3 regions of the Bradyrhizobium sp. 153 genome follow, and region 2 is predicted to be linked to each of the others. Evidence: predicted binding sites of a transcription regulator. Region 2 holds the regulator's gene; each other region holds the start of a gene.
What was found. Region 2 encodes PhoB, which activates phosphate uptake and scavenging genes when phosphate is short. Its sites were predicted from a motif close to TGTCATNNANCTGTCAT; they were not measured.

Region 1 (4,182 bases), on a different contig from region 2:
ATTGTGCGACGAGCAACGTCAATGCGAACATCCGAGGGCGCTCGCGCACGACAGCGCACTCTCGATCGCAAAACTCGACGGGTGGCTCGCGACATGCGGAGCTCACAATCTGTGTTAGCTTGCTGAAGAGAGGACTTCCCGGCCGTATCGGCACCTCGTCGGCAGATAGGCTAATCCGTGTCCCGATTCGCGCAAATCGCGCCCGCTCACTCCTATGGTGAGTAGCGTTTTCAACTGTTGAAATTCGCGATTTGCTGGATCAAGGTGAAGACTTTGCATTCTCAACGGGACCAATGGCACTCGCAATCGGAACTTCGCGGGTCGATGCCGGCCACGTCGATCATGATGACGTGGCGCTCGGGGCGGCGGCTACACCGTCACTTTTCATAAGAAAGCTGCCATTCAACTCATTCTAGAGAGAGCTTGAATCGCACGTAGCGTCATATTGTACGCTATCGATTGCGTAGAGTTGCGCTTCGGTTGCGGCATTTGGGACGACATTTATCGCGGACGTGTCGAGTTATGGACAGTACCGCCAATGGCATGACTGATGCTTGTTGGAATAAGCGAGACGTTAGACCAACCCCATCGACGCATGTGCACTCGACAGCCGTCCAATCCTGCTGGACTGGGGCGCTAAGGAGAGAGCCGTGGCGCTTTCTTCATCTGTCGCGATCGCGCTTGCGACCGTGCCGTGTCGCGCTGATGGACGACGAATCGAGAATGATGCATGGGCGAACCGGCATGAGATGCAAATCGACGGTCCCCTCAAGGTCTCTTTGTTCCAAACGCGGAGCGCGGAAGTGGACAATATAGAATCGATGACTCTACAGGAGCTGCGCTCCGCAATCAGTGGCGGCAGGGTCTTGGAGATAACTACGACAACGGGCTGTGTCGTCGGATGTTCTTATTGCCCGCAGGACAAGTTTGCCGAACGGCAAAGAGCGATATCCGACGTGAAGCATCTTTCTCTCCAAGATTTCAAGCGATGTCTGGCGCGCGTACCAGCAGCTGTCGACATCAGCTTTTCCGGGTATTCGGAGCCTTGGCTCAATCCGGCTTGCACCGAAATGGTTGAGCATGCCTATGCTTGTGGCCATGGAATCCGAATTTTCACAACCCTGGTAGGGATGAACGGGCGGGATCTAAGACGCTTGCGTGCGCTGCAGTTCCGCGTTTTCCTGGTGCATGTTTTTGATGACGGCACGCACATGGATAGTGGTCTCGTCAGGCGCAACTATGTCGATTTGATGCGCCAACTTGTCGATGCCGACATTTCATCGTTGCTCTTCATAGTCATGGGCGAGGTGCATCCCGAATTTGTCGGCATAATTCCTGACGAAGCGCTGGTTCGCTCGCGTCCGCCGGGCAGCAGGGCTGGCAACAGCGAGAAGATGGTTGGAGCGCGGCAGCCAATCGTTGGAGCACTGACATGCCCTGACGAACGGCAATATCGTAATGTTCTTCTCCCGAACGGCGACGTTACTTTCTGCTGCATGGATTTTGAGCGACGACACGTCCTGGGCAACCTTCTCCGCGACAGGTACAAGGATCTCTTCGAAGGGGCAGCTTTTTGCAAGATTGCCGATCGCATGAACGGAACGGACGGCTTTCTACTTTGTCGATCGTGTGAATTCGCCGAACCAATAACGTCGGAATGCTGATTTTTGAGAGAAGTTGACCCCTCGAAGCGAATCGCGAGCCCTGGCAAGGGTGGCCTTCCAGCTCATCACCACATCAGCCGCGGGACGACCCTGCCATAAACGGAGGGCCGCCATGGCCTGGAGCATTTTGTTGGTCGCCGGCCTGCTGGAGGTCGCCTGGGCAATCGGCCTCAAATACACTGAGGGCTTTACCAAGCCCGTTCCGTCCGTGCTCACGCTCGCGGCCATGGCCGGCAGCGTGATCCTGCTCGGCCTTGCGCTAAAGACGCTGCCCATTGGAACTGCTTATGCGGTTTGGACCGGCATCGGTGCGGTCGGCACCGCAGCGCTCGGGATCATCCTGTTCGGAGAACCGGCCGCCGCGTTTCGCCTTGCCAGCATCGGGCTGATCGTCGCCGGCATTGTCGGGCTGAAGCTCGTGTCCTGACGAAAACATCGAAAGCATTGACCCCACCAGGTCAGCGCCGCAACGATCGCCGAGGCCGGCGCGTCATTCTGCAGGCATAGACGATCGAGCTGGCCACGTTCCAGCGCACCGCTGAGGGGCGCGGCGCCCATAATGGCGAGGAAAGTGGCCAAGCACAAGATGCTGATGCAAGGCCTCTGGGCCGAGACCATCTGGCCGCGACCTGGTCGTGACGCGAAAGCCCTAGCGCACGATACGCCAGCCGCCCATCAGGGTCCCACCGGCATCGGTCTGGCACAATAGCACCACCCAGAACGGCACGAAGAATTCGCTGCCGAGATCGCCGTGCGAATAGAACGGCAATGAACCCAGCGGATCGCAGTCCAGGTGAGCTTGCGATCTCTGAGTGAGCTCAGCTCCGCTCCTCGAATTACCGGTGCGACTTCATTGTGTGGTTCCAAAGAAGCTCCATCACCCAATCTCTTTCGCAGGAGCGTTCATGAAATCACCGGCGCACGGCATTCGATTCGTGTTCGACCTCAGACCCGCGGCTTGTTTAAACAACGACCGCTATTGTCGGGTGGACGACATCGCGATTGAAAAACGCCGGGAGCTTGCATCGTGCCCGTCGGCACAGAGTCTGCACACAACGAGGGCATGGGAGCGACGCTGCGAGTTCAGTGGCTCACGCTTCGTTCTGGAAGGCGCGCACTTCGTGTTCGGGAGGTGATATGCGATCTGACGTTCTTGTTCGGGCTGCCGCAGCAGTTGCGCTCGTCGCATGCGGTGTTGCTCATTCAGCGGATCTCCAGCCAGTTGTCAGCGAGCCATGCTGTTTCCAACCGAACGAACAGCTGCATTGTCTTCTGTGGCATTGTTGTGATCGGCGCGTGCAAGGCAGGTCCACACGTCTTTGTCACCGAAACCGCTCATGTGTGTTAGGCTTCTTACCCGCCCGGCCAAATGCTGGCCTATGTCGGAGCAGCCGTGGCTTGAAAAGGCAATCGCGGCCGATATCGCCAACAGCAGCGAAGTCCGGAAAGGTACCTATGCGGCGTTCCCGCGGCAAAGGGCGCAATTCGACTACCGTCGTTTCGATGGCCCCTGGGAGGCGGCGTTGAGCAAGCGTCGCACCTGCTTGGTCCATCAGATTTGAGCGCGAGTGTATGAGTTTTGGCGGGACAGCATCTGGCGACCTCTGGGAATCAAGCTGCGCGCTCTGGGCATGTCAAAACCTGAAAGTTTGAGGCGAATGGCGTGGAGGTAGGCTGCATCCCAAGCTTCATTCGTGTTGCCTACCTCGCCCAGTGGTGCCTTGAACGCCAGTAGCCTTCTTTCTTCCGCTCAACCTGTACCCAGCGGAATCTGATTGTTGTTCCGTGCCACGCCTTTGTCTTGTTTAGGCTCCGGAGAGCCCGCCATTCTTCCGAGTAAATGCGGCTCTCTCTCGAACTCGAAAAGGCGCCGCCTTGGCATGACCGCGAGTCCATGGTTCCGAAGAATTACGCCGAGAACGATGGCGTTCCTGCGGAGCTTGCGATTTTCTGTCTTGCGACTTTCGCGCTTACGAGAGCTTGAGACCATCCTACTTCTTTGAGCATGGTTGGGCGGCAGTGGTAAGCTTCACTGCCGGTCGAGGCCAGCTCGCCCGTGACTGCCACTCTGTGCGGAACCGACTCTGGCATATATTCTGGTGTGGGGAATACGAGTCAAGGGTGTGCATTCGCGTCGTCAGAACAGCTGGCTGGTCGACCACCTAACCGAATGCACGCTCGATATAGCCAAGGTACGGCAAAGCTGCCCGCCCACAAGCCCCGTCCGGCACGATCGGCCGCGCGTTGCGGAGCGTGGTATCGTCCCCTGGAGTATCGCGCCCAATCGAGCACCAGACCGTTACGCACCAACCATTCTGCGAGATCGATGCCATCAGCTGAACAGATCGCCATCGTCCGTCCACACTCATCCTCCAGGACTGACAGACAACTGACTTCGCGCTCTGCAACGAAGCTTTCAAGATCGCTCGCGGCCCTGAGGCCACATCGATATTGATTGACGTTGATATCTCGGCACATTTGAGTTTTGTCCGGCGCGTCGATGCCCCAGAGCCGAACG
Region 2 (4,182 bases):
TCGCAGCGGAAATCGCGAGCGGATTGCCGCCGAAGGTCGAGCCGTGCGAGCCGGGCGTCATGCCGGAGGCCGCTTCCGCGGTGGCAAGACAAGCGCCGATCGGGAAGCCGCCACCGAGCGCTTTCGCCAGCGACATCACGTCGGGGGTGACGCCGAGACGGCGATGCGCGAACAGATCGCCGGTGCGGCCCATGCCGGTCTGCACCTCGTCGAACGCGAGCAACAGGCCCTTCTCGTCACAGAGCTGACGCAGCGCCTTGAGGAAGGCGGGTGTTGACGAACGCACACCGCCCTCGCCCTGGATCGGCTCGATCAGGATGCCGGCGGTCTGCGGACCGATCGCCTTCTTCACGGCCTCGATATCGCCATGCGGGACCTGGTCGAAGCCATCCATGGGCGGGCCGAAACCTTCAAGATATTTTGCCGAGCCCGTCGCCGCCAACGTCGCCAGCGTGCGGCCGTGGAAGGCGCCTTCGAAGGTGATCATGCGATAGCGATCGGGATGGCCTTTGGCCGCATGATAGCGCCGCACGACCTTGATCACGCATTCCAACGCTTCGGCGCCGGAATTGCAGAAGAACACGAAGTCCGCGAAACTTTCGTTGCACAAACGCGTTGCAAGCCGTTCGCCATCGGGACTCTGGAACAGGTTCGACATGTGCCAGAGCTTGGTCGCCTGCTCCTGCAATGCCTTGACCAACGCAGGATGGGCGTGGCCGAGCGCGTTCACGGCGACGCCCGAGGTGAAATCGAGATAGCGATCGCCATTGGTCGCGATCAGCCAGCAGCCTTCGCCGCGCTCGAAGCCAAGGTCCGCCCTGGCGAAAACGGGAAGCAGATGCGGCGCGGCGCTGTTGGTCATGACCATCACTTGGATGTTGCATTTGGACGTTGAGACCTGCCTGGCATGCCTTGCGCAGCGCACCATTGACCGGTCCGGAAAACGAAACGTGCCGCCTTTTAAGGGCGGCACGCGTCACCATCTTATGCCTGGCAAGACGGGTGTCAATGCCGCCCGGAAAGCCTCGCGAAACGCGAAATCCGTAGTCTTGCGGTGCCGATCTTGCGGGGTTTTCACCACGGAACATGTGGAAGCGAGTCGGCGGACTCTTGCGCGGGAGTCACGCCATATTGTAGCGTTTGGACTGTCAGATACGACATCTCGTGCAGCGGTTCTGATCCCAAGAGTCCTCATGTACCGGCGTAAACGTTCGGGCGTCAGTCACGCGCCCGGCGAGCCTTAAGGGATTCTGACGGCACGGGTTTTTCAAGGCTTAAGCATTCGCTGTGAGGCCCCAGGATGGCGGCGCGCAACGAGGGAAAGGGTGCAATGACGGTTTTGACCTGGTCCGACGATCGCGTCGAGCAGCTGAAAAAGCTCTGGGAGGCCGGACTTTCGGCCAGCCAGATCGCGGCCGAGCTCGGCAATGTGACCCGCAATGCCGTGATCGGCAAAGTGCACAGGCTCGGCCTGTCGGGCCGCGCCAAGAGCCCTTCATCGGCAGCGCCGCGGCCGCGCAAGGCGCGGCCCGCGCAGCATATGATGCGGGTGACCCGGCCGATCTCGCGCGGCAACACCGCGCTGGCGCAGGCCTTCGAGGTCGAGGTGGAGGCCGAACCGGTCACCTACGACAACGTGGTGCCGATGAGTCAGCGGCTGTCGCTGCTGGAATTGAACGAGGCGACGTGCCACTGGCCGGTCGGCGATCCCTCCAGCCCGGACTTCTTCTTCTGTGGCGGCAAGGCGCTGTCAGGCCTGCCCTACTGCGCCCAGCACTCGCGCGTCGCCTATCAGCCGGCAGCGGATCGCCGGCGGGCGGCACCGAAGCCGAGCACGCGGTGATTATTTCCTGAGATCGAACCGGCAGCCGTCACGCGGTGACGGCGCAACAAACCCGACGTCGTCCCGGACAAGCGAAGCGCCGGACCGGGACCGATAGCCACCGCAAGCCGTGGTTACGGGGACTCGGAGTTACCTTTTCGCGCAACAACCACGTCCTGTGGCTATGCGTCCGGATCGGCGCTTCGCTCCGGACAACGCTGCGCGTTGCCGGGAGCTACGCTTGTCCGGGACGACGACCGAGCTTGGTGACGCAGTTGGGCCTACGTCTGCTCCGCCTTTGCAAACCGATCATCCAGCGCATAACCCGCGCCGCGGACGGTGCGGATCGGGTCCTGCTCGCGGCCGAGATTGAGCAGCTTGCGCAGGCGGCCGATATGGACGTCGACGGTGCGCTCGTCGATGTAGATGTCGCGGCCCCAGACGCTGTCGAGCAGCTGCTCGCGCGAGAACACGCGGCCGGGATGCTCCAGGAAGAACTCCAGCAGGCGATATTCGGTCGGGCCGAGATCGATCGGCCGGCCCGAGCGCGCGACGCGGCGCTTGTCGCGATCGAGCTCGATGTCGCCATAGGCGAGCACGGTGGCGAGCCGCTCGGGGCTTGCGCGCCGCAGAAGGCCCTTCACGCGCGCGAGCAGCTCCGGCACCGAGAACGGCTTGACGATGTAGTCATCGGCGCCGGTCGCAAGACCCCGCACCCGCTCGCTTTCCTCGCCGCGCGCGGTCAGCATGATGATCGGGAGCTGCTTGGTCTCGGGACGGGTGCGCAGCCGCCGACACAACTCGATGCCGGACAGTCCCGGCAGCATCCAGTCGAGCACGATCAGATCGGGGATGTGTTCCTTGAGGCGGGTGTCGGCGTCGTCGCCGCGCATTACCGTCTCCACGTCATAGCCGTCGCCTTCGAGGTTGTAACGGAGAAGCTCGGTGAGAGCTTCCTCGTCCTCAACCACCATAATGCGTGCGCCCATGTTGTCGTCGCTCCCTAGGTATTCGGTACCGTCGTGGCGAAGGTCGTCATGTCGCCCTTCGGCCGCTTGTCGGTGATCGCCTGCCCCTCGATCATGTAGAACACGGTCTCGGCGATGTTGGTGGCGTGATCACCGATGCGCTCGATGTTCTTGGCGCAAAACATCAGATGGATGCAGAACGAGATGTTGCGCGGATCCTCCATCATATAGGTGAGGAGCTCGCGGAACAGAGAGGTGCAGATGGCGTCCACTTCCTCGTCGCCCTTCCACACCGCCATCGCCGCCGGCAAATCGTGCGCGGCATAGGCATCCAGCACCGACTTGACCTGCTGCTGCACGAGGTCGGTCATGTGCTCCAGGCCGCGGAACAGTTTCAGCGGATGGAAGTCCGTCTCCAGCGCCGCAACGCGCTTGCCCATGTTCTTGGCGAGGTCGCCGATGCGCTCGAGATCGGTGGCAACGCGCATGGCGCCGACGATCTCGCGTAAATCCACCGCCATCGGCTGGCGGCGGGCGATGGTGAGCACGGCGCGCTCCTCGATGCGCTTCTGAAGCGCGTCGAGCTCGGCATCGGTGGTGACGACGCGCTGGCCGAGCGCGACGTCGCGGCGGATCAGCGCGTCGACGGAATCGACGATCATGCGCTCGGCGATGCCGCCCATCTCGGCGACGAGGCGAGTGAGCTCCTGGAGGTCGGTATCGAAGGCCTTTGCGGTATGTTCAGTACCCATGTCCCGTCTCCTCAGCCGAACCGGCCGGTGATGTAATCCTGCGTACGCCGGTCGCTCGGCGACGTGAAGATCTTGCTGGTGTCGTCGAACTCGATCAGCTCGCCGAGATACATGAAGGCGGTTTTATCAGAGACGCGCGCCGCCTGCTGCATGTTGTGGGTGACGATCGCGATCGTGTAGTTCTCGGACAATTCCTGGATCAGCTCCTCGACCTTGGCGGTCGAGATCGGGTCGAGCGCCGAGCAGGGCTCATCGAACAAGATCACTTCGGGCCGCACCGCGACCGTGCGGGCGATGCAGAGGCGCTGCTGCTGGCCGCCGGAGAGCGACAAGCCGGACGCGTTGAGCTTATCCTTGACCTCGTTCCACAGCGCGCCGCCGCGCAGCGCCTTCTCGACGCGGTCGTCCATCTCGGACTTCGAGATCTTCTCGTAGAGGCGGATGCCGAAGGCGATGTTCTCGTAGATCGTCATCGGGAACGGCGTCGGTTTCTGGAACACCATGCCGACCCGGGCGCGCAGCAGGTTGAGGTCCAGCTTGGGATCGAGGATATTGGTCTGGTCGAGCAACAGCTGGCCGGTGGCGCGCTGGCCCGGATAGAGATCGTACATCCGGTTGAAGATGCGCAGCAGGGTCGACT
Region 3 (4,182 bases), on a different contig from region 2:
GCCCGTGCTCTGCACTTCGCGCCCGAGGCCGCACAGCGTCTTCTCGTTGAAGATCGGAATGAGGCTGCGCGCCAGCGCCTCGTAGACGACGAGGCGGACCGAGTTCGAACCTATGTCGATGACCGCGACGCTCGAGCCGCGCTTGCGCGGCTGCTTCACGTTGAGAATCCGGGATCAGGATTGATGACGTTCATTACGCCGCGTGAGACGGCGCGGCGAGGATTCCTTGAGCGACTTTCCACGGCCAGACAGACTCGGATTCGTCATGAAGTAGTTGTGGACGTTGAAAGGCTCCTCGCCCTTCGCGGCTTTCATACGCGTTGAGGACCCGTCCGGCAACAATTGCCAGCTCTGCTCATTGTCCTTCAGGTTCGCGACCATGATCTGTTCGAGAACCTGCTGATGCACCGTGGGATTTTGCAGCGGACACAGCACCTCGACGCGGCGGTCGAGGTTGCGCGGCATCATATCGGCCGAGGAGATATACACAGCCGCTTTTGCGCTCGGCAGGCCTTGGCCCATGCCGAAGCAGTAGATTCGGCCGTGTTCCAGGAAACGTCCGATGATCGACTTGACACGGATGTTCTCCGACAGACCGGGGATCCCGGGCCTGAGACAGCAGATGCCGCGCACCACGAGCTCGACCTGGACGCCGGCCTGCGAGGCCTCATAGAGCGCGTCGATGATGTCGGGGTCGACCAGCGCGTTCATCTTCATCCAGACCGCGCCGTGCCGGCCGTGCCGTGCATGCGCGGTCTCGCCCTGGATGTGCTCGATGATGCGCTTGCGCAAGGTCAATGGCGACACCGCCATCTTCTCCAGATCGCTCGGCGCGGCATAGCCGGTGATGAAATTGAATACGCGAGCCGCGTCGCGGCCGATGGTCGGGTCCGACGTGAAGTAGGAGAGGTCGGTGTAGATGCGCGCGGTCACCGAGTGATAATTGCCGGTGCCGGTATGCACGTAAGTTGTGAGGCTGCCGCCCTCGCGGCGCACCACCATCGAGAGCTTTGCGTGCGTCTTCAGTTCGAGAAAGCCGTAGACGACCTGCACGCCGGCGCGCTCGAGGTCGCGCGCCCAGCGGATGTTGGCCTCTTCGTCGAAGCGCGCCTTCAGCTCGATCAGCGCCGTGACCGACTTGCCGGCCTCGGCGGCTTCGGCGAGCGCACGCACGATCGGCGAGTTGTTGGAGGTGCGGTAGAGCGTCTGCTTGATCGCGACTACATCTGGGTCGCGCGCGGCCTGCTGCAGAAACTGCACCACCACGTCGAAGGATTCGTAGGGGTGATGGACGATGAGATCCTTCTGCCGGATCGCAGCGAAGACGTCGCCGGCATGCTCGCGCACGCGCTCGGGATGGCGAGGCACGTAAGGGGTGAATTCGAGGTCGGGACGGTCGAGACGAGTGAGCTGCGAAAGCTCGTTCATGGCGAGCACGCCGTCGACGAGAAACACCTCGTCGTCAGCCGTCGACAGCGCATGCTGCACGAAGCTGCGCAGCTGCTCCGGCATCTTGGCGTCGATCTCGAGCCGGATCACCGACCCGCGGCGGCGCCGCTTCAGCGCGGTCTCGAACAGGCGAACGAGGTCTTCGGCCTCTTCCTCGATTTCGAGCTCGGAGTCGCGGATGATGCGGAAAGCGCCCTGGCCATGCAGATTATAGCCGGGGAAGAGACGGTTGATGAACAGGGCGGTTGCCTGCTCCAGCGAAATCAGCCGGACGGCCTTGCCTTCGGCCGGCAGGCGGATGAAGCGGTCGATCTTGCCGGGCATGCGGATCAGGGCGTTCATCTGCTTGCCGTCGGCAGCGCGCGTGAGCTGGAGCGCGATGGTGAAGCCGAGGCTAGGAATGAACGGGAAGGGGTGGGCCGGATCGATTGCGAGGGGAGTCAGCAGCGGGAACACGTTATTGAGGAAGTAGTCCTCGATCCAGGTCCGTTCCGGCTTGGTGACGTCCTTGCCGTCGACCAGGACGATGCCGACCTCGGCGAGCGTGCCGCGCAGGTCGCGCCAGATCGCCTGCTGGTCGGAGGCAAGTTGGGAGACGGTACGATTGATCAAGGCAAGCTGCTCCGACGGGGTCAGGCCGTCCGGGCTGCGCTCGGCAATGCCCTCGCGCACCTGGGCCTTGATGCCGGCGACGCGGACCATGAAGAACTCGTCGAGATTGTTTGCCGAGATCGACAGGAATCGCACCCGCTCCAGCATGGGATGGCTGGGATTGACCGATTCTTCCAGGACACGGCGGTTGAAATGCAGCCAGGACAGCTCGCGGTTGATGAACCGTTCGGGGCTCGAAGCGATCGCCGGCAGGCTCTCCGTTTCCGGGGCTTTTTCTTTGATTTCAACAGCTTGCGCAGAGTCCATGAGAAGTCGATCCATCCAGTTCACCCCAATTGCGACTTACGCGCAAAATCGGTGGGAGCATGTGTTAGAGCGATGACGTTTCGATGACATTGATGTTCCGCCGCTCCGCCGCGTCAAGCGGCTGGTGCCAGCGAACTGGTCAGACGTCCCGAAGCAGCTCGGCCGCCAGCGCCCGGGTGACGGGGCGGCCAAGCCGCAGGGCCTCGCTGTCGAGCAATTCTACCGCCTGCCGGGCGGCGGCCGAGGATCGCTCCAGCCGGGTAGCGAGGTAGCTGACGATGCTCTCATCCACCGTGAGCTGGCGGTCAGCGCAGAATTTGACGATCAGGCCGCGGAAAAGCTGGTCGTCCGGCGACCGCAACGCGACCACCGGCACGGCGCGCAGACGCGAGCGTAGGTCGCGAAGCTCGATCTCGAGCGATGCGGGTAGCTCGCGCCCGGTGAAGAGGACGTAGGCGCCATCCTCGCGGGCGAGGTTCATCAGGTGGAAGAGGGCGCGCTCGTCAAACTCTTTCGCCTTGAGATCTTCGACGACCAGCGCTCCGGTCGCGAGCGCGCCCGGGACCGCGGCGGCGGCCAGCGCATTGGCCGTGGTCGAGCGGGCGCCTGATACCTCGGCCCAGATCGCGGCGAGATGGCTCTTGCCGCTGCCTTCGGGGCCGGTCAGCCACATGATCCGGTTCGGCCATTCCGGCCAGGCGTCGATCAGGCCGAGACCGGCCGCGTTGGCGGGGCCCTCGAGGAAATTGTCCCGGCTGAGGCTTTCCGCATGCGGAAGCGAAAACGCCAATTGTCGGGGATGAACGCGGCCTGCCACGCTTGCCTTGCTCCATGCCGGCGTCCCGGCCTCGTTTGAAAAGATTCGACTTTCGAGCGGGAGTTGGCCTTTTGCGGGGCCACATCCACTCATTTGGCCTCGATCGTGCTCATGTGCCGCAGCCACTCGACGAGATAGAGCGACACCGAGGAGAGCGTGAACACCGTGACGAGGCCCATCAGGATCATATCATAGGGTGCCGGCTTGAAGCCGAAGGCAAGCGCCGCCAGCACCAGCGCCGCGAATGCCACTTGTGCCACAGTATTGAGCTTGGACACCTTTGACGGCTTCATCTCGACCGGCCGGTCGAACAGCCAGGATACGATCACGGCGGCGACGATCATGATGTCGCGCGAGACCACCAGGATGACGATCCAGCGCGGAATCGCCCCCCAGATGCCCAGCGCCATGTAGATCGAGACCAGCAGCGCCTTGTCCGCGAGCGGATCGAGCAGGGCGCCGAGCTCACTCGCCATGTTGAACCGCTTGGCCAGGAAGCCGTCCACGGCGTCGCTGATACCGGCGATCAAGAAGACCGCGAACGCCACCTCCATTTGGCTCGACACGATGGCCCAGACGATGATCGGGACCAGCATGATGCGGCCCAGGGTAATGATATTCGGAATACTCACGCGGCGCTTCCCGGCACCCGGCCTGACCTCGGATCCGGCCCCTTGGGAGGCTGAACCGGTTGATATCTACATACTATAAGGCGGGGCGCCACGCTTGCCATTGCGTGTCCCCGGAATTCGACGTAACCAGCCGCAAACCCACTGGAAATCGGGCATGACCGACCGCAAAAACGGCCTCACTTACGCCGATTCAGGCGTCGATATCGACGCGGGCAACCGCCTCGTCGACCTGATTAAGCCGATGGTGCGCGCCACCGCGCGGCCCGGCGCCGACGCCGAGATCGGCGGTTTCGGCGGCCTGTTCGACCTCAAGGCGGCCGGTTTCAAGGACCCCGTCCTGGTCGCCGCCACCGATGGCGTCGGCAC

Region 1: the regulator PhoB is predicted to act here: its motif matches at 2,644-2,660, upstream of IVA91_RS16300 (inorganic phosphate transporter).
Region 3: the regulator PhoB is predicted to act here: its motif matches at 2,440-2,456, upstream of IVA91_RS06575 (RNA degradosome polyphosphate kinase).

What each region holds. Positions count from the first base shown of each region.
Region 1 is NZ_JADPKH010000073.1:38,514-42,695, forward strand. It holds gene IVA91_RS16290 (radical SAM/SPASM domain-containing protein) at 651-1,664, shown strand; gene sugE (quaternary ammonium compound efflux SMR transporter SugE) at 1,777-2,091, shown strand; gene IVA91_RS16300 (inorganic phosphate transporter) at 2,314-2,433, opposite strand; gene IVA91_RS16305 (thermonuclease family protein) at 3,780-4,182, opposite strand, start outside.
Region 2 is NZ_JADPKH010000037.1:262,905-267,086, reverse strand. It holds gene IVA91_RS11010 (aspartate aminotransferase family protein) at 1-862, opposite strand, end outside; gene IVA91_RS11005 (GcrA family cell cycle regulator) at 1,331-1,843, shown strand; gene phoB (phosphate regulon transcriptional regulator PhoB) at 2,104-2,811, opposite strand; gene phoU (phosphate signaling complex protein PhoU) at 2,826-3,542, opposite strand; gene pstB (phosphate ABC transporter ATP-binding protein PstB) at 3,554-4,182, opposite strand, start outside.
Region 3 is NZ_JADPKH010000027.1:63,620-67,801, reverse strand. It holds gene ppx (exopolyphosphatase) at 1-159, opposite strand, end outside; gene IVA91_RS06575 (RNA degradosome polyphosphate kinase) at 175-2,367, opposite strand; gene IVA91_RS06570 (DnaA/Hda family protein) at 2,507-3,184, opposite strand; gene IVA91_RS06565 (CDP-alcohol phosphatidyltransferase family protein) at 3,274-3,816, opposite strand; gene purM (phosphoribosylformylglycinamidine cyclo-ligase) at 3,971-4,182, shown strand, end outside.